Linked DNA regions of Blastochloris tepida. The protein of the gene in region 1 binds, or shares a complex with, the protein of each later gene. Links are inferred from orthologs where the notes say so. Each region holds a gene or a part of one and is shown on either strand. Other genes may lie near its edges. The genes, in order: exbD and BLTE_RS03535.

Region 1 (14,623 bases):
CAGATGGGTCCGATGGTTGCAGTCTGCAATGGGTGCGATCATCGTCTTCTCGGAATCGGCTGTGGGCCGGATGGAAGCGCGCTCGCCGCGGCGCATCGGCATGACGGCGAGATCGGTCCGGCCGAGACGTATCCTGCGCGAAATCCCCCCGCGCATACGTGTTCAGTGCTCATTCGCGGCGAGCCGACCGCTCCGCCAAGCTGAAGGCGACGGTCTGAACCGGCGCCGGGAGATAGAATGTTGAAGCCCAAACCCGCCATCGATCCTGCCTTGATCCGCGAACTCGCGGAGCTGCTCAACGACACCGACCTCACCGAGGTCGAAGTGCAGCAAGGCGAACTGCGTATCCGCGTTGCCCGCAACATCCAGCTCGCGCCGTTCCCGGCGGCGATGTCGACCAATGCCGTCACCGTCGCGGCGCCGGCGCCGATTCCAGCCGTCGCAGCGGCGGCGGCCGTCGAGGCCGTCGCCGATCTGACCGCCCACCCGGGCTTGGTGAAGTCGCCGATGGTTGGCACCGCCTATCGCGCGCCGGAGCCGGGCTCCAAGGCGTTCGTCGACATCGGCACGCAGGTGAAGGAAGGTCAGACCCTCCTGATCATCGAAGCAATGAAGACGATGAACGCGATTCCCGCGCCGCGCGCCGGCACGGTGACGCAGATCCTTGTCGGCGACGCCCAGCCGGTCGAATACGGCGAGCCGTTGATGATCATCGAGTGACGATCGCGCCCCCCGGGCATCGCCCGGAGGAAATGAGGCTCGCATGTTCACGAAAATCCTGATCGCCAATCGCGGCGAGATCGCGCTCCGCATTCTGCGCGCCTGCAAGGAGCTCGGCATCTCCACCGTCGCCGTCCATTCGACGGCCGATGCCGACGCCATGCACGTCAAGCTCGCCGATGAGAGCGTGTGCATCGGCCCGCCGCCGGCCAAGGACAGCTATCTCAACGTGCCCCAACTGCTGGCGGCGTGCGAGATCACCGGCGCCGAGGCGGTGCATCCGGGCTACGGCTTCCTGTCGGAGAATGCGCGCTTCGCCGAGATCCTCGCCGACCATCACATCGGCTTCATCGGCCCCAAGCCCGAGCACATCCGGCTGATGGGCGACAAGATCGAGGCCAAGCGCACCGCCAAGCGGCTCGGCATCCCGTGCGTGCCGGGCTCGGAGGGCGGCATCACCGACGATGTCGATGCCCGCCGGATCGCCGCCGACATCGGCTATCCGGTGCTGATCAAGGCGGCGGCCGGCGGCGGCGGCCGCGGCATGAAGGTGGCGCGCACCGAGGCCGATCTCGACGTCGCGCTGGCCACCGCCCGCTCCGAGGCCAAGGCGGCCTTCGGTGACTCGACGGTCTATATCGAGAAGTATCTGGAGAAGCCGCGCCACATCGAGATCCAGGTGCTGGGCGACGGCCGCGGCAACGCCGTCCATATCGGCGAGCGCGACTGCTCGCTGCAGCGCCGCCACCAGAAAGTATGGGAGGAAAGCCCCTCCCCGGCCCTCAATGTCGACGCCCGCAACCGCATCGGCGAGGTCGTCGCCGACGCCATGCGCAAGCTGAAATACCTGTCGGCCGGGACGGTGGAATTCCTGTACGAGAACGGCGAATTCTACTTCATCGAGATGAACACCCGTATCCAGGTCGAGCATCCGGTGACCGAGATGGTCACCGGCATCGATCTGCTCAACGAGCAGATCCGGCTCGCCGCCGGCCTGCCGCTGTCGATCACCCAGGACGACATCGTGATCAACGGCCACGCCATCGAGTGCCGGCTCAATGCCGAGAACCCGACCACCTTCCGCCCTTCTCCTGGCAAGATCACCTATTTCCACCCGCCGGGGGGCCTGGGCGTGCGCGTCGATTCGGCGGTCTATCAGGGCTACACCATCCCGCCCTATTACGACTCGCTGGTCGGCAAGCTGATCGTCCACGGCAAGACCCGCAACGAGTGCCTGATGCGGCTGCGCCGCGCCTTGGACGAGATCGTGGTCGACGGCGTGGAGACCACCGCGCCGCTGTTCCGCACGCTGGTGCGCCACCCCGACATCGCCAACGGCCAATACGACATCCATTGGCTGGAGCATTTCCTGGCCGGCTCGCCCGACATCTGAGCGTTTCGGCCGGCGGCGAACGCTTCGCCGTACCCTGCTGCGATGCTGCCGCGATGTGCTATGGTCGTCGCGGCTCTTCGCTGGGGGGCGGAGATATCTGGCCATGACGCGCGGCTTCACCGGACAGGTGGACATCACGCCCGAAGTTCTGCTGAAGGCCTATGCCTGCGGCATCTTTCCGATGGCCGAGAGTGCCGAGGATCCGGGCCTGTACTGGATCGAGCCGGAACGGCGCGGCATTATTCCGCTGGACGGCCTGCATGTGAGCCGGCGCCTCGCCCGCACCATCCGCTCCGACCGGTTCGAGGTGCGGGTCGACCACGATTTCGAGGGCGTGCTCGACGGTTGCTCGGAACCGGCGCCGGGGCGCATGCGCACCTGGATCAATGCGCGCATCCGCCGGCTCTATCGCGATCTGTTCGATCTCGGGCACTGCCACTCGGTCGAAGCCTACCGCGACGGGCTGCTGGTCGGCGGGCTCTATGGGGTTGCGATCGGCCGCGCCTTCTTCGGCGAGAGCATGTTCCACGTCGAGACCGACGCCTCCAAGGTGGCGCTGGTGCACCTCGTGGCGCTGCTCCTTGTCGGCGGCTTCACCCTGCTCGACACCCAGTTCTCCACCCGCCATCTGGAGAGCTTCGGCTGCATCGAGGTGTCACGGCACCAGTACCATCGGCTGCTCGAACAGGCGCTCGCCGGACGCGCCGATTTCCGTTCCGCCGCGCGCCGGCCGATGCCGGGTGCCGCCGCGCTCGCCATCGTGCAATCGGCCAATGAGCGCCGCTCCGATCCGGGCTGAGGCTGCCTGCCGGAGCCGCCGATTCTGCTGCCACTTCAAGCCATGACCGAACGGAAGACCAACTTTTTTCCGTTCTGAGCATATTTTGCGTATGCTCGCTATCGACGAGATGACTTCGCCGCCCAATTACTGTGGTTGCCAAAAATCCTGAGGAGGCAGCAATGCAGCGTCTGAACAAGGCCGTTCACGTCATCTTCCGCGTGGCCCTGCTGGCCCTGGTCGCAATGGTCAGCGTGCCGACCCCGTCGGAAGCGGCGACGGGCACGGTACGGGCGGTCATCACCCGCGGCGGCTTCATCATCGGCGTCGGCGGCGGCGAAGGCACGCTCACCTTCAAGGGGCGCCTCTATCCGCTGCGTTTCGGCGGCATCAGCGCGGGTGCCATCATCGGTGCGTCGCAGTCGGAACTGGTCGGCCGAGCCTTCAATCTGCGCCGGGCGTCCGACATCGCCGGCACCTACACCGCCATCGGCGCAGGTGCGTCTTTTGCCGGTGGTGCCGGTGCGGTCCGTCTGCAGAATTCGAACGGCGTGATCCTCGAACTGTCCGGTCAGCGGGTGGGCTTCGACATTTCCGCCGGCCTCAGCGGCATGTCGGTGAGCCTGCGTTAGAGCATTCTCCGGTCGCGTCGCGACCGACCGAGTCGGTGAGAATCCGAGTTGGATTTCGGGGCGCAGCCGGTGGGCTGCGCCCTTTTTCCATTTGGCGGGCGCGCCGCACGCTCGATCGCGCGCATCTGGACGGCCGCGTGCAAACAGCCGCGGGAGCGCGCCGGTCCCTGCCCGGTTCGCACCGATCCGTGCAAACGCCCGCGGACGAGGCCAGAGTTCCCGACCGCGTCCGGACGGGCCGACGGCACGTCCCCTGCCCGTCGCCGATGTATTGCCCGACGGTGCGGTGGCGCCGGCAAAGGCGCTCCAGGTTGCACTGCAAGACCGCCATGTGCATTGCAGAGCGGCGGTGTCCAATTACGCCATGAGGGGCCGTTTTGACCGGCTTCAACTGGCCTGCTGCCGCCGGTTTCGGTGGAAAGCTCGACGGCAGCAGCGCTCCCCTGCCAATTCCGTTGCGGACGGACAATCAACGACAAGTCCTCTGCTTTATTGTTACGTCGATGTGCGGAATTTTGACTTCACATTGGAAATGTACCATTTCGAATATGGACTTGCGCTGTTGACCTCGGCGCGCGGTTGACTATGAATCGTGGCTGCGGATGCGGCATACTTCAGGTGTGCCGTGTGGGCTGGCATTCTGCTTCCGGCAGCGGGAGTTCCGGCAATCGGAGTCCGGGGCTCCGGCATGGTCGGCCCGGATTTCGTATGAGGGGATGACGATTGTGACTGTGGCGGGCCAGCGGAGATTGGACGTTTCCCATGGCGGCAGCGCGCGGATGGCGCGCGGCACGCAGGCCGAACGGATGTCCGGGGTGAGGCGGGCGCTGCTGTCGATCCTCCTTCCAGCCCTGCTGTGGTCGCCGAACGTGGCGGCCGCTCAAGTGCAGCCGGAGCCGCCGCAGGTCCATCAAACGCACGCCCCCGCCATCGCTGCGCCACCCGCGCCGGCAGTAGCGGAACCTACGTCCCCGCCCGCTCCCTCCCCGGCGACAGAGGCTCCCTCGGCGACAGCACCAACGGCGGCGCCTCTCCCCACTGCTGCAGCCCCCGCTGCCGCGCCGTCGATCGACAGGCCCGCCGACCTGCCGCGCGATCTGTCGCCGCTCGGCATGTTCCTGGCGGCCGACATCGTAGTGCAGGTGGTGATGGTCGGCCTGTTGCTGGCCTCGGTGCTGACCTGGACGGTGTGGCTCGCCAAGACGGTCGAACTCACCGCCGCGCGCCGGCGCGTCCGTGCCGATCTGGAGGTGCTGGAAGACTCGGCCACGCTTGATGCCGCGCTGGCGCGACTCGTGCCGCAGGACGGCGCGGTGACGGCGCTGGCCCGCGCCGCAGCCGTCGAGATCGACGCATCGGGCGAGCTTGCGGCGGCCGGCATCAAGGAGCGCATCCTCTCCCGCCTTGAGCGCATCGAGGCCGCAGCCAGCCGCCGGATCGCGCGCGGCACCGGAATCCTGGCCACCATCGGCTCGACCGCGCCGTTCGTCGGCCTGTTCGGCACGGTGTGGGGCATCATGAACAGCTTCATCGGCATCTCGAAGGCGCAGACCACCAATCTGGCGGTGGTGGCGCCCGGCATCGCCGAGGCGCTGCTCGCAACGGCGCTCGGTCTGGTCGCCGCCATCCCGGCGGTGATGATCTACAATGCCTTCGCGCGCCAGATCACCGGCTATCGCGGGCTGGTCGGCGATGCGGCGGCGGCGGTGCTGCGCCTCGCCGGCCGCGACCTGGACCGCCACGCCGCCGGCCGGCCGCGCGTGGCGCGGACCGCTGCGGAGTAATGCCATGGCAATGCACTTCGGCCGCGGCGACGGCGACATCGACGAGGTGCACGAGATCAATGTCACGCCGTTCATCGACGTGATGCTGGTGCTGCTCATCATCTTCATGATCGCGGCGCCGCTCGCCACCGTCGATGTGGCGGTCAACCTGCCCTCCTCCACCGCCGAACGGCAGCCGCGGCCCGACCGTCCGCTGTTCCTGACCGTGAAGTCCGACCTGTCGCTGACGGTCGGCGAGGATTCGGTGAGCCGCGAGGGGCTTGCCGCCGCGCTCGACCGCGCCGCCGGCGGCGACCGCGAGCAGCGGGTGTTCCTGCGCGCCGACAAGGCGGTGGCCTATGGCGATCTGATGTCGGTGATGAACGTGCTGCGCTCGACCGGCTATCTCAAGGTCGCGCTGGTCGGGCTCGATGCCGGAGGGCAGCGATGACTTCGCCCACGTTCCCCCGTCAGGATTCGCTGCGCTGGGGCCTCGCATTCGCGTTTGCCGCGGCGGCGCACGGCGCGGTCGCATTGGCGGTGCTGACCAATTGGCAGTCCGAGGAGGTGACGGCCGGCATGCCGGTGGTGATCGAGCTCGAACTGATGTCAGCCTCGCCGGACTCGGCCAGCAGCGAGAGCGTTCCGGGGCCCGAGCAGACCCAGGCCGATCTCACCCCTGAGCCGAAGACGACCGAGGAAACCGAGCCCGAAAAGACCGAGTCGCCCCCCGAGCCTGAGACGGCCGAGACGCCACTCGAGACCGAGCAGGCGGCGGTGGAGCCGCCGACGCCCGATCCGATCGAGGTGCCGGAGACGGTGCCGGCAGTACCGGCCCCGAAGCCGGTGCCGCGGCCCGACATCAAGACCTCCGAAGTCAAGAAGCCCGATCCGAAGCGCGAGGCGAAGAAGCCCGAGCGCAAGCCGAAGCGGCCGCAGACGGCCGCGGCCACCACCGCGCCGAGTTCCGCCGAAGCCGTGGCGTCCGTCCCGGCATCGCAGACGTTCGGCCACGGCGCGAGCAACGCGCTGCCGAACTGGAATAGCCGGATCGTCGCCCATCTGCAGCGCCATAAGCGCTACCCGGCCGAAGCGCAGGCGCGCGGCGAGACCGGCGTCGCCCGGCTCAGTTTTACCGTCGATCGCGCCGGCCACGTCATTGCCAGCCGCCTCACCGCCAGCTCCGGCCACTCGTCGCTCGACCGCGAGACGGCCGAGCTGATCCTGCGGGCGCAGCCGCTACCGCCGCCGCCGCCCGAGCTTGCGGGCGCGCGCTTCAGCTTCTCGGTGCCGATCCGCTACAGCCTGCGGTGAGGCAGCCGCGTCTCCTCGGGCGAGGTGAAGGTGCGCGACCTGGGACCGCCGGCAGGAAAGCCACTCATTGCGCAGACGATCCTGGCTCACGCGCCCGAGGGCGCTTGGCCGGGATGACGAAGCCCAGGTCGTCGTCCCGGGCAAGCAGCGAAGCTGCGCGACCCGGGACCGTTTCAGGAAAGAGACTCGCTCTACAGTGGGCGCAATTGCGCAGCGTAGTCCGCCATTTCCGCCGCCTGTATCTGCCGTCAGCTTCGGCGCAATACGCTTTGCTATTGCGCCCTCGGAGCCTGCTCTGCGCACGATCCCGGCTCGGCGCTTCGCGCCGTCCGGGATGACACGGGAGAGAGCATCATACCAACGGCTGCGAAAGCGGACCGTTGGCTCCGGTTGCGGATTTTCGAGAAATCTTTGATTTCCCACAAGAAAATCCGTGAGAGTCAACGGCCCCACGCGTCAGTGTCTGGGGCCGTTGGTATCACGCCGCGCGGGTGGCGGTGCCCTGGGCGGCCATGTCGAGGGCGGCGTGCAGGCCGGAGGTGAGGTTCACCGACCAGAACGCACCGGCGCGGGTGGTGGTCATCACCTCATCGACGATGTTGATCAGCCCGGCGGCGCGCCAATTGGCGAGCAGGCGTTCGGCCGCTGCCAGCACGCCGGGCGCCTCGCGTTCCAGAGCTGCGAGGTCGAGCCGCCCGAGATCGAGCGAGGTGATGACGCGGGTACGGGCGGCGTGGTCGGCCGGAAGCCGGGCGATGCCCTCGATCGGCCAGCGGCCGGCGGCGATCGCCTCGGCGCGGCGGTCGAGCGCGGGAATGGTGCGCCAGGACAGGCCGTGGGCCGAGCCGCCGGCCCCGGCGCCGAAGGCGAGGCACACCGCACCGTCCTTGACCAGCCGGTTGTAGCGGTTGCGCTCGACCGTGGTGCGGCCGAAATGCGCCTGCGAAAGCTGGCGCCAGCCGGCATCGACAAGGCGGCTCACCGCCTCGTCATAGAAGCGGGCCTGATCGCCGAGAACCGCCGCCTGCGGCAGCTTGCCCCGCACGATCGCCTTGGCCAGCGGGCCGTGCTGCCAGACGTTCAGGGCATAGACGTCGACGCCGTCGAGGCCGAGTGCCATCGCGGTCGAAACATCGACCTGCCAAGTGCGGCTGTCCTGTCCCGGCAGGCCATAGATCAGGTCGGCGATCACCGCCGGGCCGTTGAGCGCCAATAGGTCGCCCAGCGCCCGCTCGATCTGGGCGCGGCTGGCCTTGCGGCCAAGGCGGCGGCGAATCGTCGTGTCGAACGATTGCACGCCGATCGAGAAACGGTTGGCGCCGGCATCGCGGGCGGCCTTCGCCTTGTCGATCGGGAAATCGTGGATGCGGCCCTCCACCGTGATCTCGCAATCGGCGGCCAGCGGCAGATGCCGGCGCAGACCCTCGATCAGGCGGCCGAGATCGGCGGCGGCCAACGCGGTCGGCGTGCCGCCGCCGAGATAGACCGCGGCGATCGGCGGTCCCTCGGCGACCAGCGGCGCGTCAGCGGCGCGCGCCAGCTCGGCCAGCACGTCGTCGACGAACGGCGCCGACAGATCCGGGTGCCACACCGTCTGGAAGAAGCCGCAGAACAGGCAATGATTGTGGCAGAACGGAATGTGCAGATAGGCGACGGTGGTATCCTCGCGCCGGCGGGCGAGCGCGTCCGCGTAAACCGCCGCGGTCTCCTCCGGCGGCACCGGCGTGGCGTTGCGCCAGGGCATGACCGGCACGCGCGCCGTGAAGGCGCCCGTCAGCGGGTCGCCCTCGCCTGCCGCGAAGAAGCGGGCGATCGGATCGGCTGCCGGCGCCTTGTGGCCGGACATGGACGGCTGGCCGTTCACGCCGCGGCCTCCACCGCACCGGCCAGCCGGTCGGCCAGCGCGCGGAAGGCTTCGAGCTGGTCGACGCGCAGCGCGCGGCTCTCGTCGCGGCCGACGAACACCTTGAACATGATGCCGCCGTCGATGTTGAAGAACAGCACCGCCGCCGACGGCTTGCCCATGAACGGGCGCTCGACGAAGCCCAGCCCGCCGCAGCGGTCGTGGCGCAGATGGCCGTGCAGGCCGCTCGACGACATCAGATTGAAATAGCCATGGCCGATCTCGCCGCGCGGCACGGCGGTGGTCATCTCGAAGATGCCGTCTACGGTGTGGACGATGACCGTGACCTCGCCCCAGCCGGCGATGTCGGCCATCACTTCCTCGAAAGCGGACGCCGGCGCGAAGCGGCGCATCGCTGCGGGCAGCGCCTCGACCACGGTGCGGGCGCTGACGCCGTATTCATGGGCGGCCTGCTCGATCACCAGGCCCGGATTGGCGGCAATTCGGCGGACGAGTTCGGCGGGTACGGTCATGTCTCTCACTCCACGGCCCGCGGCTCCTGCCGCGGGCGCTGCCTGGGGATGGGAATTGGGCCGGCCGGCTCAGCCGGTCTTGGCCTCGATGGTCTGGCGCACCTCGAAGCCTTCGAATGTCGGGTGTTCGAGATAGATGCCGGAGGCCGAGCCGCCGCCGGCGCCGGAATGGGCGCTGCGGAACTGCTCGGAGGTGGTCCAGTGCTCGAAGTCAGCCTTCGTCGCCCACACCGTGTGCGAGGCGTAGAGCGTGTGGTCCGCCGCTTCCGGCCCCTTGAGCAGATGGAAGGCGACGAAGCCCGGCAGTTCGGGCAGGCGCGAGTCGCGGCCGAGCCAGATGCGCTCGAACGCGTCCTCCTGGCCCTTGGCGATGCGAAAGCGATTCATGGCGATGAACACGGTTCTTCTCCTGGTGCTGGCGTCGGCTGGCGAACGAACGCTGGGAAAACGACAAGTCCTGCCGGCGGCACCGGGGGGCGGGCCGCCGGCAGGTCCGCGCAGGCCGCGCGGAGAACGGGTGCGTGGAGTTCGGGTGCCGGAGAGAGGCCGGCGCGGCGTAACGGAGGTGAAACGCCGGCCGGCCTCCTGCGCGTTCCGGGCGATCGCACAGCGATCCCGGAGCGGCCGCGCGTGGGGGCCTCGCGCGGACGTTCAAGTGCCGTGTCCGCACGAACCGGTCTGGGCGCGGTCGCCGGCAGGCGCATCGTTCAGCCCCCGAACCGGATCTTGAGCCCGCCCTTGAAGGCGAGGCCGGGGGCGGCGGTGGCCAGGATCATGTCGGGCTGCGCGACAGGGATCGGCAGATAGTATTCGTCGAGCAGGTTGGTCACCGCGGCGTGCAGCAGCACGTCCGGGGTCGGCTGGTAGCCGACATAGATGTCCACCAGATTGTAGGCGGCGGTGTAGGTGTAGCCGTCGGGAACGTGGTCGTAGCGCGCCGCCGTCCAGCTTGCCTCCACCGTCAGCTTGCGGTCGAGCAGGCGGATGCCGGCGGCGGTGACGATCCGGTCGGACGGGATCGACAGCAGCGCAAGATCGTCGATGACGTTGCGCCCCTCCATCCACTGGGCGGTGAGGCGGAGATACCAGCCGCCGGCATCGTAGCGGCCTTCGAACTCGAAGCCCTCGATCACCGCCTCGGGAATGTTGCGGTATTGCGCCAGCGAATAGTCGTTGATGGTCACCACCGGAACCGGCGGACAGCCGGGAAACGTCACCGGACACCAAGTGACCGGATCGCCATAGGTGAAGATTTCAATGTAGTTCTCGACGTCGTTGCGGAACACATTGATCTTGGCGCGCAGCGCATCGCCCTTCTTGAACAAGTCGTCCTTGCGGATGTTGAAGCCGATCTCCTTGGTCTTGCCGACTTCCGGCTGCAGCGCCGGATTGGGCACGAAGGTGAACAGGCTCGGAATGCCGGGCGCGTAGCCGGGGTGGGCGCCGGCCACCAGCGTCTCGGTCACGGCGGGAGCGCGATAGCCCTCGGCATAGGTGCCGTAGACGGTGAGCCACGGCAGCGGCGTGATGCCGAGCGTGACCTTGGGCGAGATGCGGTCGCCTTCCGAGGAATTGCCGCCGCCGGACAGCTCGTAGCCGTCATAGCGGGCGGCGGTGATCAACTCGAACCAATCGGCATGATTGAGCTTCCACTGCAGGAAGCCGCCATAGACGGAGCGCTCGCCGGACGGGGTCGAGAGATCCGAGGCGCCGGTGGGGTCGTTGGTCGAGACCTGATCGTTGAAGAAGTCGGCGCCATAGGTGAAGGCGTGGCGAAACGAGCCGGTGTCGAAGCGCGTGGTGTTGTGGAGGTCGAAGCCGGCGGTGTCGATGCTGAAGTTGCGCGCCGCGCCAAGTATACCGCTGATCTGGCCCGAGGTGCCGCCGACCTTTGTCTGGTCCATGTCGGTGCGGTTCCAGTAGACCGAACCCTCGAAATCGAACAGCCGGTCCTCGGGCTTGGAATAGCGCCAGCGCAGCGAGGCGGTGTCGTTCTGCAGCTTGGTGTCGTAGGCCGAGGCCGAAGCCGTGGTCTGGCCGACCACGTAATCGGAGCGGTTGGTGAGGCCGGCGAGCTTGATCTCGTGGCCGTCGGCGGGACGGAACGTGGCCTTGGCGAGGCCGGATGAGATGTCGTTGCCCGAATTGTCCACCCGCTCGCCATTGCCGTTGTCGTAGTCGGACTCCGTCCGGTAGGAGGCGCCGAACGCGACGTCGTAGCTGTCGGCCGGCCGCACGGCGCCGAACAGCGAGCCCATCGCTTGGCCGCGATTGGTGCCGAACAGGGTGTTGGCCAGCGCGCCCCAGCGCTCGCCCGGCCGCAGGATGTCGTCGGTGTCCTTGGTGGTGAACGACACCACGCCGCCGATGGCGCCGGAGCCGTAGATGTTGGCCACCGGGCCGCGCACCACCTCGGCCCCGGAGAGCATCTCCGGATCGAGATAGAACTGGCCGTCGGAGCCGTGCCCCGAGCGCTGGAAGTTCTGACGGGCGCCGTCGACGATCACCGCGACGCGGCCGAAATCCTGCAGGCCGCGAATATTGATGGACGAGCCGGGGTCGTCGCCGCGATCGGAGAACGAAACGCCGGGCACGTACTTGAACACCTCGGCCGGCCGGGTCGGCATGATGGTGTCGAGGTCGCCCTCGGTCACGACGCTGACCGCGGCCAGCGCGTCGATCGCCAATTCCTCGGTCCGCGTCGCCAGCACCGTCACCGGATCGAGCATCAGCACCTCGTCGGCGCTCATCTCCTGTTGCGCCGTCGCCTGCTGCGCGCTTGCCGCCTGCGGCACCGCGGCGGCAAGGGCACCGGCCGCCGCCATCGACACCCCTGCCAGCCGCGCCGCCGCGCCTCCTGTCCGATTCGTCTTCACTCGCCTGCTCCTGCGCCTGCCTTGATCGACTCGCTGCTGGCGGGCGCGCCGGATGGCGGCTGGCTGGCAGGGCCGCCCGGCGATGCGGGCGGCACTCAGCTATTGCATTTAGTAGTCATTTGCATTAGGTCGAGTCAACAAATATAAATGAAGTTTAGATTGTTTCAAAAAAGCGGTCTTCGTTTCTGGAATCGTTCGAAACGAAGCAACTGCATCATGCCGATCGAATAAAAGGGGCAGGTCTGACGTGCTGAATGATCGTCTCAAGGTCGATATTACTGCGAATTCCAGGCAGAATTCCGCGGAAATGCCGGCAAAACGTGCCATCCCCATCGAGCGGAACCGGATCGAAAGCTGCGACCTGTTCGTCGCCACCCGCGAGATCACCATCGGGCACGGAACCGAGACCTATCGGCTGCGCCTCACGGCCCAGAACAAGCTGATCCTGACCAAATGAGGGGTGCGATGCGAACCAGCGCTGCGCGGATCGCCGTCCTGGCGCGGCCAGTCTTGGCGGGGCTCGTCTTGGCGGGGCTCGTCCTGTCCGGTCTTGCCATTTCCTTCCCCGCCACTCGCGCCATGGCAGCCGGTGCGACCTCCCCCGACGCCAGCCGCATCGTGTCGGTGGGCGCCGCGGTCACCGAGATTCTCTATGCGCTCGGGCTCGACGGGCGGGTGGTGGCGGTCGATGCCACCAGCCAGTTCCCGGCGCGGGCGCTGAAGGAGAAGCCGAGCGTCGGCTATCTGCGCCAGCTTTCTCCCGAGGGCGTGCTCGGCACCAATCCCTCGCTGGTGCTGGCCGCCGCGGCGGCCGGCCCGCCCGAGACCGTGCGGGTGCTGGAGGCGGCCGCCGTGCCGCTGGTGCGGGTGCCGGACAGCTATGACGGCGCAGGCATCCTCGCCAAGATCCGCCTGATCGCGGCGACCGCCGGCGCCGCGACGCGCGGCGAATGCCTCGCCGCGGCGGTGGCGGGCGATCTCGATGCACTGGCCGGGCTCGGCAGCAAGGTGACGGCGCCGCCGCGCGTGGTGTTCCTGCTGTCCTTCGTCAATGGCCGGGCCATGGTCGCCGGCCGCGGTACCGCCGCCGACGGGATGATCCGGCTGGTCGGTGCGGTCAACGTGTTCGACAACCTCGACGGCTACAAGCCGGTCACCGACGAGGCGGTTGTCGCCGCCCGCCCCGAGACGGTGATCGTCATGGACACCGGCGGTATCCCCGGTCCCGGCGGCGCCGGCATGCTGACAGCCGATCAGGTGTTCGCGCACGCTGGCTTCGCCGCCACGCCGGCCGCCGAGCATCGCGCCTTCCACCGCATCGGGGCGCAGGCGCTGGCCTTCGGCCCCATCACCGCACAGGCGGCGCTCGATCTGGCCCAGACACTGCATCCCGGCCTTGCCGCCGCACCGCGCCCACCCGCACCGGACTGCAGCCGATGACCATGGCGCTGCCGGCCACTGCCGGCGCCGAGCGGCCGCACCACCCGCTGGCGCATGCGCCAGCCCTGGTGCTGGGCATCCTGCTCGCGCTGCTGATCGCGGCCGCGCTCAGTGCCGCGACGGTCGGCGCCGCCGGCATTCCACTGGAGCGGCTGCCGGCGGCGCTGGGCTTGGTTGCTGGCGATCCCGCGACGGTCGAGCGCGACCGGCTGGTGGTGTGGTCGATCCGCCTGCCGCGCATCGCCATGGCGGTGATGGTGGGCGCGCTGCTGGCGGCCGGCGGCACGATCCTGCAGGGGCTGTTCCGCAATCCTCTGGCCGATCCCGGCCTCGTCGGCGTCTCCAGCGGCGCGGCGCTGGCCGCCGCCGCCACCATCGTGCTGGGCGACCGGCTGATGCCGACGCTACCGGCCGAGACGCTGCCGGTTGCGGCCTTCGCCGGGGCGCTCGTCGTCACCGCCACGCTCTACCGCATCGCCACGCGCGGCGGGCGCACCTCCATCGCCATGCTGCTGCTCGGCGGGCTGGCGATCGGCGCGCTGGCGGGGGCACTCACCGGCCTGCTGGTGTTCGTCGCCGACGACCGGCAATTGCGCGATGTGACGTTCTGGACGCTCGGCTCGCTGTCGGGCGCCACCTGGGCCAAGGCGGCGACCATCCTGCCCTTCCTGCTGGCGCTGGTGGTCGCCACACCGCTGCTGGTGCGCGACCTCGACCGGCTGGCGCTCGGCGAAGCCGAGGCGTTCCACCTCGGCACCTCGGTCGAACGGCTCAAGCGCCTCGCCATCGTGCTGGTGTCGGCGGCGGTGGGCGCGGCGGTGGCGGTGTCCGGCGTGATCGGCTTCGTCGGCATCATCGTGCCGCATCTGCTGCGGCTCATCATCGGGCCGGGGCACCGGCTGCTGGTGCCGGCCGCGCTGCTGCTCGGCCCGGTGCTGATGCTGGGCGCCGACACCCTGGCGCGGTTGGTGGTGGCGCCAGCCGAGCTGCCGATCGGCATCCTCACCGCCATTCTGGGCGCGCCGGTGTTCCTCGGCCTGCTGCTGCGGCAGCGGGCGCAGATCGGGCTGTGACCGATGGCCGTGCTGGATGCCGAGGCGATTACGGTGGCTGCCGGCAGCAAGCGGCTGGTCGATGGCGTCTCGCTCGCCATCGAAGCCGGCCAAGTGGTGGCGCTGGTCGGCCCCAATGGCGCCGGCAAGTCGACCCTGCTGCGGGCGTTGTCTGGCGAGATCGTGCCGCGCGCCGGTTGCGTGCGCCTGCGGGGCGCGGATATCCGCAGCCTCAGACCGGCGGCCCTGGCGCGGCGGCGGGCGGTGATGTCGCAGAAC
Region 2 (14,524 bases), 890 kb from region 1 along the record:
TCGCCGCCCGATGTTGGCAGCCCGTTGACGAAGTCGATCTGGCTGATTCCGTTCGGTGATCGACGGCTTGGCGGGTGGCACCGATGGCGCTGGCGGCGGCCGGCGGAGGCGTGGAATTCGGCCAGCCGACGGTGGCCGTAACCCGCTGGCGGGTGCCCGACCTCTGACATGTTCGGGATGGGGGCATCGTTGTCCGCCATGCACATGGCTGGACAGCGGCGCGCATGGTATGCGAATGCGAGCCATTCGCATACATTTCACCTCCATCGTCCGCGTGCAGGGTGGCAGCCGATGAGTAGCCGGAACAACGGAGCGTGGGGGCGGGCGGTGCCGCCGGCCGACGCCGACCGAACGCTGTCGGTGGCGGAGATGATCGGCTCCTGCCCCAACATCGAGAAGATGTGGGCCGGCGTGGATGAGATCGGCATCGACGAACACGCCTCCTTCGCCTATGGCCAATTCTGGTTCGATGCCGTCCGCCCGTCCGTTTTCACCAGCGGCTGCCGCTTTCGTTACCTCCACGACATTCCGGTTTCCGGCATCTACCAAGCCAGCATTTTCGTGGGCATGCTGACCGCAGGCCGCCATGCCGCCAATGTCGAGGGCCGCTCGATCGCCACCGATCGCATCGGCGTGCCGACCCTGATCGCACTCGGCGAGCCGATGCGCTTCACCACGCATTTCCGCGCGGGCCAGACCTGCGACATGAGCGGGTTCTTCATAGAGGCTGAAGGCCTTGCGCCCCTGCTCGACGACCTGCAGTTGGCGCCCCTGCCCTGCTGCCGCTGCGGCCTCCAGTTCCGGCAGTTCGAGCGCGCCGAACGCCTGCGCACCGCCCTGCTCGATCTCGCCGTCAATCCCTACACCGGCGCGCTCGGGCGCCTCTACGCGGAAGCGCGCATCCTGGCCGCCGTCTTCGAGATCGCCACTGGTCTCGATAGCGCGCAATCGGCCTGCCCGACGCTCTCGCGGCTTCGCCGCGAGCAGGCCGAGCGCGCCCAGGCGATGCTGGAGAGCGCGCTCGCCGATCCACCGACCATCGGCCAGATCGCCCGTGACATCGGCGTCAACGAGACGACGCTGCGCCGCAGCTTCAAGCAGGTGTTCGGCGTCACCATCATCGACTATCTGCGCGACCGCCGCCTCGACGTCGCGCGCACCCTCCTGCGCGAGAATCGCCTGACCGTGGCGCAGATCGCCTACCGCGTCGGCTTCGCCAGCCCGGCCAACTTCGCCACCGCCTACCGCCGCCGGTTCGGACATCCGCCGCGCGCGGAACTCAGGGCGCCCTGAGGCAGCCCCTGCGGCGTCAGCGATGTCGTTTGCGCAAAGATGTTATTCCGGCGCGCAGAACTCACTGCGATTTGCTCGCAACAGCACTGGCCTTAGATGTCGGCCTCACTCATTAAGAGAGTGCAGGCTGTGTCGAGCTACATTGGAATAAGTAAAGACCCCTCCGCCATCGAAGGCAATACGCCGACCGGTTCAAACAATACTGAGGCCGGCAGCAGCTTCGACAAAATTGAGCGGAACGGGACTCCCCTTTCCGTTCCGGCGGTTGCCCGCAGGATTCTGGCGCTGATGACTGGCGGGCAGTTGTTGCTTGCCGGGTCCGCCGCCGCCGGCACCCTGGCGGCGCTGCTGGCGCTGGCGCCCTATCTCGCCGCGGCGCTGGCCTTCGTCGAGCTGACCTCGTCGAGCCCGGACAGGGACCGACTGCTCCTCATCGGGCTTGCCGGCGTCGCCGGCCTCATCGGCTGCCATGCGTTCTTCGGGCTGTCGACGGCGCTATCCCATCTGATCGCCTTCCGCGTCCAGCGCGATCTGCGGCTCCGCCTCGCCGCCAAGCTGGCGCGGGTGCCGCTCGGCTGGTTCGACGACACCGCCAAGGGCCGCGTGCGCTCCATCCTGCTCGACGATGTCGAGGCCACCGAGGACGGCATCGCCCATCTGATCCCCGAGACCAGCGCCGCGTTGCTGGCGCCGCTGCTGGTGCTGGTCGCCCTCGTGGTGGTCGATTGGCGACTGACCGTCTTGACGCTGGTGCCGATGGTTGTCGGCATGTGGCTGCTCGGCCGCCTGTTGAAGACGGGCGAAGGGCCGACCCGCGACTATATCGAGATCCAGGCCAGGCTCGCCGAGACCACCGCCGAGATCGCCGACGGGCTCGCCACGGTGCGGCTGTTCGATCAGGCCGAGCAGGCGAGCCGGCGCGCCTTCGACATGTTCGCGCTGATGACACGCTTCTCCAACGACTGGATGCGCGGCGCCGTCGTGCCCGGCGGGCTCGCGCAGATTCTGCTGTCGAGCCACCTGCTGGTGGTGGCGTCGGTGGGGCTGCTGATGGCGGCGGCCGGCGATGTCAGCACCGCGACACTGGCGGTGTTTCTCGCGCTGGCGCTCGGCCTTGGCGACATCTTCGGCGCCATCCAGGGCATCAGCCACCGCGTGATGCGGCAGGTGCAGCATCTCGACAACATCGACTCCATCCTCTGCCTGCCCGAGATGCCGGAGAGCGCGAGCAAGGGCGCCATCGGCCCGGCGGCAGTCGAGCTCGACACTGTCGGCTTCGCCTATGGCGCGCGCGCGGTGCTCGACTGCATCTCGGTCCGCGTCGAGCCCGGCCGCAGCCTCGCGCTGGTCGGACCGAGCGGATCGGGCAAGTCGACGCTGGTGCGCCTTATCGCCCGCTTCCTCGATGCGCAGAGCGGCGCGGTGCGCATCGGCGGCGTCGATGTCCGCGACATGAGCGCGGAGGATCTCCACGCCCGCCTCGCCGTGGTGTTCCAGGACGTGTTCCTGTTCGCCGGCACCATCGCCGACAACATCCGCCTCGGCCGTGCCGGCGCCAGCGACGCCGACATCGTTGCCGCCGCCAAGGCCGCCCGCGCCCACGACTTCATCGCTGCCCTTCCGAACGGCTACGACACGCTGGTCGGCGAGCGCGGCCACGGCCTGTCCGGCGGCGAGCGCCAGCGCATCTCGATCGCCCGCGCCATCCTGAAGGACGCGCCGATCCTGATCCTCGACGAGGCCACCGCCTTCGCCGATCCCGAGAACGAGGCGGAGATCCAGACCGCGATCGCCGAGCTGGCGCGCGGGCGAACCATGATCGTCATCGCCCACCGCCTGCATACCATCACCCACGTCGACGAGATCCTGGTGCTCGACCAGGGGCGGATCGCCGAGCGCGGCCGGCACGACGATCTCGTCGCGGACGGCGGGCTCTATGCGCGCATGTGGGCGGCCCATCAGGCGGTGCGCAGCTATCGCCACGCCAGCCGGGGGAACTGACCATGAAGCTGTTATCGTTCATCTGGGCGCACCTTGGCGCGGCGCGCGGCAAGTTCGTCCTCGGCCTGATCGCAACATTGGTGGAAGGACTGGCCGCGGCGGTGCCGGCGGCGGCGGTCGGGCTCGGGCTCGTCCGCCTCGCCGAAGGCGGCGCCACCCCGTCCGACCTCATGCCCTATGCCGGCGCGATCGTCGCTGCCTTCGTGGTGCGCACGTTGGCGCTGCGGGTGGCCTGGAGCGCCGGCTTTCGGGCCGGCAACGAGGCGACCGAGACCGTGCGCCGCCGGCTGGTCCAGCACATGCGCGTCGTTCCGCTCGGCGCCCTGGTGCGCTGGACGCCGGCGCGCCTTGCCACCCTGGTCGGCGAGGACAGCCGCTGGATCAACGAGTGCTCGACCTTCACCCTGCACCGCATCATCGCCGGCTCGGTGACCGGCCTTGTATTGTTCGCCCTGGCAGCGCTGTTCTCACCGCTGGTGGTCGCGGTGATGATCGTCGCCCTCCTCGTCGCGCTCGTGGTGCACCAGCCGATCGTCCGCGTCGTCGCGCGCGTTCTGGCGACCCGCTCGCGCTTCATCGTCGACCTCAACCACCGCATCGGCGAGTATGGCGAGGGCATCGCGGTGTTCCGCATGTTCCTGCGCAAGGGCGAGGCGCTGGCGCAGTTCCAGGAGGTCGTCGAGGGCGCCTATCAGCTGATGCGGCGCAACACGCCGCGCCTCATCGCCATGCAGGAGACCAACAGCTTCCTGTTGTCGGTCGGCGTGCCGCTCGCCTTGGTCGCGGTCGCGGTGAGCGGCGCCGCCACCGCCGCGCCGGCCGAAACCATGGTGGCGCTGTTCTTCGCCATCGCCGCCCAGACCGCCTGGACCAGCGCGGTGATCAAGCAGGCCTTGATCTTCCGCCTCGGCGAACAGGCCCGCTGCGGCATGGAGGCGTTCTTCGCCGAGCCGGTGCTGACCGGCAGCCGGCGCGACTTCGCGCCGTCTCTCGACGTGATCGCCGACCGTGTCTCGTTCGCCTACGGCAAGGACGGGCGGACCGCAGTCGAAGAGGTCAGCTTCACCGCCGAGCGCGGCACCGTCACCGCGATCGTCGGGCCGAGCGGCGCCGGAAAATCAACCGTGCTTGCGCTGCTGGCGCGCTTCTATGACCCGGCCAGCGGCGCGATCCGGATCGGCGGCCTCGACATTGCCGAGGCCGACCCGGCCCGGCTGCAGGCGCTGATCTCCGTGGTCGACCAGAACGTCCACCTGTTCCGCGACACCCTGCGCGCCAACATCCTGCTCGGCGATCCCGGCGCCGATGACGCCCGCCTCAACGCGGTGGTGACGGCCGCCCGCCTCGACGAACTGGTGGCGGCGCTGCCGAACGGCCTCGACACCCGCCTCGGCGATGGCGGCCGCACGCTCTCGGGCGGCGAGCGCCAGCGCGTCGCCGTCGCCCGCGCTCTGCTCAAGAACGCGCCGATCGTCGTGCTCGACGAGGCCACCTCGGCGATGGACCCCTTGTCCGAAAAGGCGATCCAGGACGCCGTCGCCGCGCTCGAAAGCGGCCGCACGGTGATCGTGGTGGCGCACCGCCTCCACACCATCGCCGGCGCCGACCAGATCCTGGCGATGGACCGCGGCCGCATCATCGAGCGCGGCCGCCACGACCAGCTTCTGGCGCTTGGCGGCACCTATGCAGGCCTGTGGACGGCGCAGCAGCGCGCCAGCGGCTGGAGGCTCAGATGAGCGAGGCCGGCCTTGTCGCGATCGGAACAATCCTCGCCGTGATCACTTCGGTCGGACCCGAGATCCGCGACCTCCTCAACCCTTCTTTGGAACAACCGCAATAATGGGGACCCCCTTGCGCCGATCCGCGATACTGCTGGCTTCGTCTCTGCTCTGCTCCACCGCGCTGACGCCGGCTCATGCCGAGCCGGAGACCCAGAGCGAGAACAACACCGAGACCGAGACGATCGAGGAGATCACCGTCACCGCCCGCAAGCGGACCGAGAAGCTGCGCGACATTCCGTTCTCGGTCGAAACCATCAGCCGCACTGAGCTCGAACAGAAGCGCATCATCGACGGCACCACGGCGCTGCGCGACATCGCGGGCGCAGTGAAGCCCACCTTCGGCGACCGCTCCAACGACTTCATCATCATGCGCGGCGTCGGCGCCGTGACCTTTCCCTTGAGCCCCGACGACAGTTCGGTGCTGACCTTCATCGACGGCGCGCCGACCTCGATCGCCGCCTCCAACTCGGCCTATTTCGACCTGCAGCGGGTCGAGGTGCTGAAGGGCCCGCAGTCGACGCTGTTCGGCCGCAACACCTCGGGCGGTGCCATCAACCTCATTCCGATCCTGCCGAGCCAGACGCCCGAGGGCTATATCGGGTTCGAGTATGGCAGCGACAATCAACGCCAACTCGAAGGCGCATTGGCCGGCGCCATCGTGCCGGAGAAGGTCGCGGGCCGCGTCGCCTTCCGCCTCCGCGGCATCGACGGCTTCATCCCCAACACCGAAGGCTCGGACCTCGGGGATGAGACCTCCTATGTCGGCCGCGGCTCGCTGCTGTTCACCCCCAACGAGCGTACCCGCTGGCTGGTCAGCGCCAGCGGCGAGAAGACCAAGCTGTCGCCGATCTATTACATGCTGGAGGGCGACGGCATGGAAAAGATCGCCGGCTATTCGGTCGCCGATGAGAACATGGAGTTCGTCAATCTGAGCTCGAAGTTCGAATACGCCTTCGACGCCTTCACCTTCACCGCCCAGACCTCCTACCACAAGGCCGACGTCAACTCCCGCTACAACGCGCTCGACGTGCATCTCGCCAGCGCGATGTCGGGCCTGCCAACCTCGATGTTCGCCGATCCGGCGACCAACCACATCTACTGGACCCGCGACGAGTCGCGCGCCACCCAGGAATTCCGCCTCACCTCCAATCCCGGCTACGCCATCTCCTGGATCGCCGGCGTGGTCGGCTATCAGGACACTGCGAATCTCGTTCAGGACAACAAGCTGTGGCTTTACGCCCCGCTCATGGCCGGCACCCAGGACTACAACCAGACCACCACTGGTGCCGCGGTGTTCGGCGAGATCACGCTTCCGGTGTGGGACAAGCTGAAATGGACCGTCGGCGGACGGCTGACCCACGAAAGCAAGGACTTCGACAACCTCTACACGTCCGACGGTACCCCGGGGACAGTCCCCTCATTCGCCGAGCAAGGCACCATGTCCTACGGCTTCTGGACCGGCCGCACCTCGCTTGCCTATGAGTGGTCGCCGAACCTGTCGAGCTGGGTCAGCGTGGCGCGCGGCTACAAGGGTGGCGGCTACGGCATGTCCAACCACTTTGCGGCCTTCGGCATCCCCCGCGATCCGTACGATCCGACGTCGATGATCGCCTATGAGATCGGCAGCCGTGGCTCGTTCCTCGACAACCGGCTGAACCTGTCCGGTGCCCTGTTCTACAACGATGTCTCGCAGGAGCAGATCACTGCCTTCAACACCACGACGCTTGAGGTGCTGGCACTCAATGTCGATGTCCAGAGCTGGGGCGGCGAGCTTGAGGGCAGCTATCGCATCGCCGAGGGGTGGGACGTCGGCTTCGGCGCGGCCTACACCCAGGGCGAGTTGCTCAATGTGTTGCCGGTTCTTGCCACCCTGGTGAACGGACTTGTGGACGGCAACAGGATCCCCAACGTCCCGGAGTGGACCCTCAAGGCCTCGCTCGCCCACCGTACCCATGTCGAGAAGCTCGGTCTCGGCAGCGAGCTTGGCGATGCACAGGCCTACTGGCGGCTCGATTACAGCTTCGTCGATGCGCGTTTCGCCGACGCCGGCAACATGTTCCTGCTCGAGTCCTCGCACTATCTGGGAGCGCGGGCCGGCCTGGAGTGGGAGAAGCGGGAGTTCTATCTCTTCGGCAGCAATCTGCTGAACGAGGAAACCATTTCATACGGGAATGTTTATGCTCCTTCCGCCAAGACGGGCGAAATGCTCTCCGGCGTGAGCTACGCCCGCGGCCGCAACTTCGGCCTTGGCGCCAAGGTGCGGCTGTGACCGCCACCGTGATTGCGGGGGCGTGACATGCACACGGTGGACATGACGCCGCTGGGGCTGTTCCTGTCGGCCGGCTGGGTCGGCCGCAGCGTGATCCTGGCGCTGACCTTGGCCTCGATCTGGTGCTGGGTGGCGATGATCGAGGTGTGGCTCGGCCATCGCGGCCTCAACCGCGCGCTCAAGGCGGCCTCGAACGGCGAGGCGCCCGCGCTCCTCGCCGGCGTCGAGCGGGCCGGCGCCGAGGCCGCCCGCCTTCACATCGCCGCCGAGAGCGTCGCCGAGCGGCGCGCCCGCATCGCCGAGGCGATGGGGCGGGAGGCGGAAGTCGTGATGATGCGGCTCGAACGCGGTCTGCCCGCTCTGGCGATGATCGCCACCGCTGCGCCGTTCATCGGCCTGTTCGGCACGGTGTGGGGCATCATGTCGAGCTTCATGGGCATCGCCGCGTCGCAGGACACCTCCCTCGCGGTAGTGGCGCCCGGCATCGCCGAGGCGCTGGCGGCGACCGCCATCGGCCTCGTCGCCGCCATTCCCGCCTCGCTCGGCTACAACCGCCTTGCCGCTGCGCTCGGCCACGCCGGGCAGCGGCTGCGCCATCACGTCGAGAGCCGCGCGGTTGCGCTCGGCATCGGCCCTGCTTCCCCCACGCATGGAGATGGATGATGAGCACTGGCGGATTGGGATCCTCGCGTCCCGGCAGCTACCGCCCGTCGGCAGAGATCAACGTCACGCCGCTGGTCGACGTCATGCTGGTGCTGCTGGTGGTGTTCATGATCACCGCGCCGCTGCTGGCCGCCGGCCTGAAGCTCGATCTGCCGCGCGCCTCGACGGCCAAGCCGCTCGATCCCAAGGATCCGATCGTCGTCTCGGTCGATCGCGACGGCCGCATCGCCGTCGATCAGACCCCGGTCGTCCGCGAGGAACTGGCGGCGACGGTGCTGGCAAGGATCGCGGACAATGACCACGCGGTACGGGTGCGCGGCGACCGCGACCTCGCCTATGGCGAGATGGTCGGCATCGTCGATCTGCTCGCTGGCGCCGGTGTTCGCCGCCTCGCGCTGGTCACCGAGCCGAAGACGGCGCGCGAGGCTACCGGGGGGCCTGACGACCGCGCCAGTGCCACGCCGGAGGCCGGCAAAGGCGAGAGCGGCAATCTGGCCACCGCGACGGTTCCCCCAGCGGGCACCGCCTCGCAATGACCCTTGCGGCAATCTCCCGGCGCACCGCCTTGGCGCCACCGCCGGCGGAGCGCCCATCGGGTCGCGGACGGCGGACCGGCCTCATCGTGCTGGTCACGGCGGTGCATGCCTCGGCGCTGATCGTGCTGCCCAGTCCCGATCCGGCGCAAGCACCGCCCACGGAGGTCGAGATCACCGTTGTCAGCGAGCTGCCCACGCCGGAGCCGGTGGACGCCGCGCCAGAGCCACCGCCACCGCGTCCCGAACCCGTTGCGGAACCGGAGCCTGACCCTGTGCCCGAGCCGGAACCTAACATCGAGCCGCCGCCGGAGCCGATCGTCACGCCTGAGCCGGAGCCGGAGCCGATCGTTGCCGAGCCCCCCAAACCAAGCCCCGCACCCCCGCGGCCGAAACCGAAGGCCGAGCCTCCACCTCGCCGCAAAGAGCCGGCCAGCCCTAGCGCGCCCTCGCAAGCGAAGACGGCTGCGCCCGCCGCCGCAACGCGGTCCGGCCGCGATCCCGGCTATACCGCGCGGGTGCGGGCCATTCTCCAGGCCCGGGTCGATGGCCTTGGCCTGGAAGAAGTGGCCGGCGTCGTTGTGGTGGCCTTCTCGGTCGGCCCGAGCGGCAAGCTGGTCTCCCCCCGGCTGGTGCGCGCGTCAGGCAATTTCACCATCGACCGCGCCATTCGCGCGGTGCTCGCCAGCATCTCGTTTCCCCCACCGCCCGGCGGCAGCTTCGCCGGCAACGTCTCCATCCGCGTCCGTTAGGAACCCCTCATGCAGCCGCGCGCCCTTGTCAGCACCCTCGTCCCTGCCATCCTGCTCGTCGCCTATGTCCTGTTCGCCGACACCGGCGACTGGGGCACGCGGGTGTTCGTCACCGGCAGCCTGACGATGTGGGTCTTGCGCAATCGCTACGACCACACCCGCAACGGCCCGCTTGCCGAGACCCGCATCGACATCACCGAAAAGCTCGTGCTGCTCGCCGCCGCCATGGGTGTCATGGTGCTGCCCTGGGTGACCATCTTCTGGCCCTGGCCGCCGCAATGGGTTGCGCCCGCCAGCCCCGCCACAGCCATTGCCGGCGCCATCATCTTCCTGATCGCCGATCTGCTGTTCTGGCGCTCGCACGCCGATCTTGGCCGGCAATGGTCGCCGACGCTGGAGATCAAGCAGGATCACGCGCTGATCACCCGCGGCGTCTATCGCTGGGTCCGCCACCCGATGTATGCCGCGATGTGGCTGATGGCGATCGCCCAGGCGCTGCTGCTGCCGCACTGGGCCGGCGCGCTGTCCGGCCTCATCGGCTTCGGGGCGGTCTATGTCACGCGCATCAACCGCGAGGAGGCGATGATGCGCGACCTGTTCGGGCGGGCCTGGGACGAGTACGTCCGTCGAACCGGCCGGCTCATGCCGCGTTGGCGCGGTTCGGCGTGATACGGAACTCCGGCCCGATCGGCCGTTTTCGCATGTCACCGTAGATCGCCGCCCTCGCCACATAGGATTCCGGCGTCCGTCTCTGTTTCAGAACGAGAACGTCACCGCCCCGGACGCCGCGATGACCGTGCCCGCCGCAGCCAGGACGTTGCCGCTCACGACGCGCACGGTCGCCTGATACTCCTGATGGGCCACGACATGCGGCCGATGCCGCCGACATACGTGAAGCCGTTCGGCGCGCCCCGACGGCGCGTGTTGCCAGTGGAGGAAGGATGTACGGTTTTCGTTATCCCGAAGGGATCGACCGCACGCCGCATCACTCCGCTGCGCCATGCGCCGCTCCGGCCAGCACGGGGCTCCCGGCCATTCGCAGCCGCAACCGCAACGCCATCAACAGGCAGGTGAGGATCAGCCCGGCCGACAATCCGTACCACCAGCCGATCGGCCCCAATGGCGCGACGATCCAGTCCGTGAAGCACAGGGCGTAGCCCAGAGGCAGGCTGAAGAGCCAGTGCACGCCAAGCTGGATCAAGAACGGGCTGCCCGGATCTCCAAGGCCGCGCAGGAAGAACCCCAAGGCGATGGCCGCCACGTCCACGGTCAGGATCAGGGCCACCACCCAGAGCAGATCGAGCGCCAGGGCGGTGACCGCAGGATCCTGGGTATAGAGCCCCGCCACCTCCGCGTCGAAGGCCGCCAAGCCAGCCGCCATGGCCAGCGACGACACCACCGCAAGGCCCATCGTCCAGGCCATGAGCGGGCGCAGGCTCGCCCGGTCGGTGCCGCCCGCGGATCGGGAGATCAGAATCGTCGCCGCCATGCTGAGGCCGGTCGGGATCATCAGCATCACCATGAGGATGTTGAAGGCGATCTGGTGGGCACCGATGGCCACGGCCCCAATGGTGGCAATGAACACGCTCACCACCCCCATCACCAGATAATCCGACAGGAAATTCAGCGCGATCGGCAGCCCGAACAGGCAGAAGCGGACGATCCGCGCCAAGGAGAACTCGGCGATGCGCGGAGGGCGCTGCCAAAGATACCGGACGGCACCATGCGTGCGGGTGACGCCCATCAACGCCAGCGCCATTCCCCACGACACCGCCGCAGTTGCAGCACCGAAGCCGGCGCTTCCCAGGGCCGGCAGGCCGGCATGCCCGTGGACGAAAGCGTCGTTGAGCCAGATCTTGGCGAGGACGCCCACGACGATAACCACGGTGACCATGGCCGGCGCCCGATGGGCCTCCAGGGTGAACCGAACCGCCAGGAACAGGCCCATTCCCGGCAAGGCCAGCGCCACCCACTGCAGATAGGCTATCGCCTCCGGGATCAGTTCGGGCGCCACCCCGACGGCGCGGAACAACGGACCGCAGCCGGCAGAGAGCGCCAGCCCCAGCAAGGCGCCTCCCAGAACGCCCACCACAACGCCTCGCAGGACGATGCCCGCGACACCCGCTGGATCCCCCTCTCCCAGACGGGCGCCGATGGCCGGCGTCATGCCGTACAGCAGGCCGAGCAGAAAGATCATCATCGGCGTCCAAACGGCGGCCCCGACTGCGATGGCTCCCAGGGTCAGAACGCCGAGGTTGCCTGCCATCACGACGTCCACAACGCCGTTCGCCATTTGCGCGAACTGGGAGACAATGATTGGACCGGACAACACAAGCAGTGTCGGCAGCAGCCGCGAACGCGATGCCGGCCCGGCGCGGGATACGGAACCTTCGGTCATGATGAGTCCTTCTGCGGGGCCTGTCGGTCCTCTGGCCGAGTCCTGTTGCGGAATCGGCCGGAACTTCGCAGGGTACCGGCTCGACTTTCCGCCCCCCCGAACGCAGCGGAGTTCACATCCGGTGCAGGTCCTGCGGAGGGATCCTTCGTCCCGGCCGCGACACCATGCGCCGATCAAGCGTTCACCGAGCCGAGCCGAGCAACTGCTCCAACTTGTTGAGTTGCCGAATTCTTTGACGCGAGGTCGGCATCCATTCTTGCGGAGAATGCTCTCGATCTTCCGCCGGGTGGCCTTTCGAGAACGGGGAATGTGAGCAGAGATTTCAAACCAGTTCAGTATAACAATAAAATAGAACGCCGAAACATTAAATTGCCGCACTCGACAGATTGCAATTATAAAAATTAAATATTCCCATAAGCGAAAAGAAGAAGATCCCCGCCTGCGCGAGCACCTCGTGCTGCGCGTCGGTGCGAAGGTCGCCGATCATCTCGACGCCGTTCCGGGACACCTCGGGGCGCGGCGTCGCGGCGGTACTCGCTTCGTCCGCCACGTTCGCGCCTTTCTTGTTCTTGCCAGGCTCCGGCAACCGGAAATACACCGACTGCACCTTGCCCTCGCGGCCAAGACTCGCGGTCAAGGCTCGCGGCCAAGATACATCGCGGCGCGATCGCCCCTGCCGTGCCCACCGTAGACGCGCTCGGCCTTCCGCAGCAGCGCTGGTCTATGAGGCCGGCCAGCAGCAGGGCAAGCGGGTGCTGGCCTATGATCTCGGCGGCCGTATGTGACTACCACCACCCGCCAGTCGCGCAAGGGCGAGATTTCAAGCTGGAAGGCCTACGCCCCCGCCTTCGCCGGCAAGATGGCGGTGGAGGCGGTCGACCGGGTGATGCGCGGCGAAGGCGCGCCCTCGCCGGCCTGGGAAGGCGAGGACGGCTTCATCGCCTGGATGCTGGGCGGGCCGCAGGTGTCCTATCTCGTCCGCCTGCCCGAGAAGGGCGAACCCAAGCGCGCGATCCTGGAGACCTACACCAAGGAGCACTCGGCCGAGTACCAGAGCCAGGCGCTGATCGATCTCGCCCGCCGCATGAGGCCGCGGATCGGCGATCTCGCCCGCGTCAAGAGCATCGTCATCCACACCAGCCACCATACCCATTACGTGATCGGCACCGGCGCCGGCGATCCGCAGAAGATGGACCCCACGGCGAGCCGCGAAACGCTCGACCACTCGATCATGTACATCTTCGCGTTGGCGCTGGAGGATGGCGGCTGGCACCACGTCAAATCCTACACGCCCGAGCGCGCGGCGCGCCCCTCGACGGTTGCGCTGTGGCACAGGATCTCGACCGTCGAGGACTCCGAGTGGACGCGGCGCTACCACAGCCACGACCCCAAAGAGAAGGCGTTCGGCGGCCGCGTGGTGGTGACGCTCAATGACGGCCGGGTGATCGAGGACTCCATCGCCGTTGCCGACGCCCACCCGCTCGGCGCACGGCCGTTCGAGCGCTCGCACTATATTGCCAAGTTTCGCGCCCTCGCCGACGGCATCATGGCGCTCGGCTGCGTGCTGCCCGAGCCCGAGGACCAGATCCTGCCCAAGAAGTGCGGCCATCTCAACGGCAAGAAGCTGGCCAGTGCCTGCGACATGGCCTCCAAGGTCGCCGCTGCCGCAACCGCGCGCCGCCATCTCTATCTCATCGCCCGCACCGACGCCGCAGCAACCGAAGGGCTCGACGGCGCGGTGGCGCGCGCGAAGCTTTATGTCGAGGCCGGCGCCGACGCCATCTTTCCGGAGGCGCTCACCGATGCGGAGATGTTCCGCGCCTTCGCCGAGCGCCTGCCCGGCGTGCCGCTGCTCGCCAACATGACCGAGTTCGGCCGCACGCCGACCTTCACCGCCGCCGAGTTCGAGGCGATGGGATATCGCATGGTGATCTGGCCGGTGTCCTCGCTCCGGGTCGCCGCCAAGGCGCAGGAGAAGCTCTATGCGGCGCTCGCCCGCGACGGCAGCACAATGGCGATGCAAGGCGAGATGCAGACCCGCGCCGAGCTCTACGACCTGATCGGCCTTGCCGCCTATGAGGCGCTCGACGCCTCGATCGTCGCGACCGTGCTGCCGACCGAAACCAACGAGGACTGACCGATCAGGTCCGCATCGATGCAGCCGTGAACGCGGAACGGCTGCAGGCGGGCGGTCAAGCCAAACGCGGCGAGATCGTCCGCAAGGCGCGCCAGCGCTGCGTCATCGAGCAGCGCCGGATGCACGGTGGTCCGCACATCGCAAGCAACGCCGCTGGCGATGAGATGGGTGAGGCTCAGGCGCGCCGTCTCGCCGCTGCCGGCAACGCCGGTGATGCGGGCGTAGTCCGCGAACGGCGCCTTGACATCGAACCCCACCCAATCGACCAGCGGCAACAGCGCCTTGAGCCGCTCCGGCGCCGCGCCCGAGGTGTGAAGACCAATGCGGAACCCCAGCGCCCGCACCGCGCGCATCGCCGCCGGCAACGCCGCCTGCACGGTCGGCTCGCCGCCGGAGAACACCACGCCATCGAGCAGGCCGCGCCGCGCCTCAAGGAACGCCAGCACCTCGCGCCACGCGATCTCGCCATCGCCGCGCGCCGGCAACAGGTGCGGATTGTGGCAGTAGCGGCAGCGCCACGGACACCCTTGCAGGAACACCGTGGCGACGAGCTGACCCGGCCAATCGCAGCTCGACAACCGCGACAGCCCGCCGACGCGCAGCTCAGCCACGTTTCGACTCGAGCTTCGCCTGCCGCTCGCTGAAGCAGCGCCGCTCGGCGAACTCGCCCTGCTTGCCGCGATTGAACGAGGCCACC

The links.
Region 2: the proteins of exbD (region 1) and BLTE_RS03535 are in contact, whole or in part, in a cryo-EM structure (PDB 9DDO), measured with the Escherichia coli proteins. The link is inferred for Blastochloris tepida from one-to-one orthologs.

The regions. Positions count from the first base shown.
Region 1 is NZ_AP018907.1:1,675,476-1,690,098, forward strand. The notes cover bases 4,092-7,024. They hold exbD (TonB system transport protein ExbD), read left to right. Parts: upstream 4,092-5,311; coding sequence 5,312-5,737; downstream 5,738-7,024. Other genes in these bases: exbB (tonB-system energizer ExbB), read left to right, coding at 4,240-5,307; BLTE_RS07755 (energy transducer TonB), read left to right, coding at 5,734-6,600. In the rest of the region: accB (acetyl-CoA carboxylase biotin carboxyl carrier protein), read left to right, coding at 238-720; accC (acetyl-CoA carboxylase biotin carboxylase subunit), read left to right, coding at 764-2,113; aat (leucyl/phenylalanyl-tRNA--protein transferase), read left to right, coding at 2,217-2,912; BLTE_RS07740 (hypothetical protein), read left to right, coding at 3,074-3,523; hutW (heme anaerobic degradation radical SAM methyltransferase ChuW/HutW), read right to left, coding at 7,079-8,464; heme utilization cystosolic carrier protein HutX, read right to left, coding at 8,461-8,976; heme-degrading protein HmuQ, read right to left, coding at 9,046-9,375; BLTE_RS07775 (TonB-dependent hemoglobin/transferrin/lactoferrin family receptor), read right to left, coding at 9,684-11,852; hemin uptake protein HemP, read left to right, coding at 12,160-12,309; BLTE_RS07785 (heme/hemin ABC transporter substrate-binding protein), read left to right, coding at 12,318-13,292; BLTE_RS07790 (FecCD family ABC transporter permease), read left to right, coding at 13,289-14,365; BLTE_RS07795 (heme ABC transporter ATP-binding protein), read left to right, coding at 14,369-14,623. UniProt on the Escherichia coli protein: Involved in the TonB-dependent energy-dependent transport of various receptor-bound substrates.
Region 2 is NZ_AP018907.1:783,111-797,634, reverse strand. What follows is about bases 7,627-10,460. They hold BLTE_RS03535 (TonB family protein), read left to right. Parts: upstream 7,627-8,629; coding sequence 8,630-9,292; downstream 9,293-10,460. Other genes in these bases: BLTE_RS03520 (MATE family efflux transporter), read right to left, coding at 10,278-10,460; BLTE_RS03525 (hypothetical protein), read right to left, coding at 10,049-10,294; BLTE_RS03530 (protein-S-isoprenylcysteine O-methyltransferase), read left to right, coding at 9,302-9,961; BLTE_RS03540 (ExbD/TolR family protein), read left to right, coding at 8,007-8,543; BLTE_RS03545 (MotA/TolQ/ExbB proton channel family protein), read left to right, coding at 7,627-8,007. Outside these bases: BLTE_RS17985 (hypothetical protein), read right to left, coding at 1-200; BLTE_RS03565 (helix-turn-helix transcriptional regulator), read left to right, coding at 292-1,293; BLTE_RS03560 (ABC transporter ATP-binding protein), read left to right, coding at 1,582-3,294; BLTE_RS03555 (ABC transporter ATP-binding protein), read left to right, coding at 3,297-5,030; BLTE_RS03550 (TonB-dependent receptor), read left to right, coding at 5,146-7,344; more of BLTE_RS03545, read left to right, coding at 7,372-7,626; more of BLTE_RS03520, read right to left, coding at 10,461-11,690; BLTE_RS03515 (hypothetical protein), read right to left, coding at 12,055-12,327; BLTE_RS03505 (anaerobic ribonucleoside-triphosphate reductase activating protein), read right to left, coding at 13,764-14,438; nrdD (anaerobic ribonucleoside-triphosphate reductase), read right to left, coding at 14,431-14,524. UniProt on the Escherichia coli protein: Interacts with outer membrane receptor proteins that carry out high-affinity binding and energy dependent uptake into the periplasmic space of specific substrates such as cobalamin, and various iron compounds (such as iron dicitrate, enterochelin, aerobactin, etc.).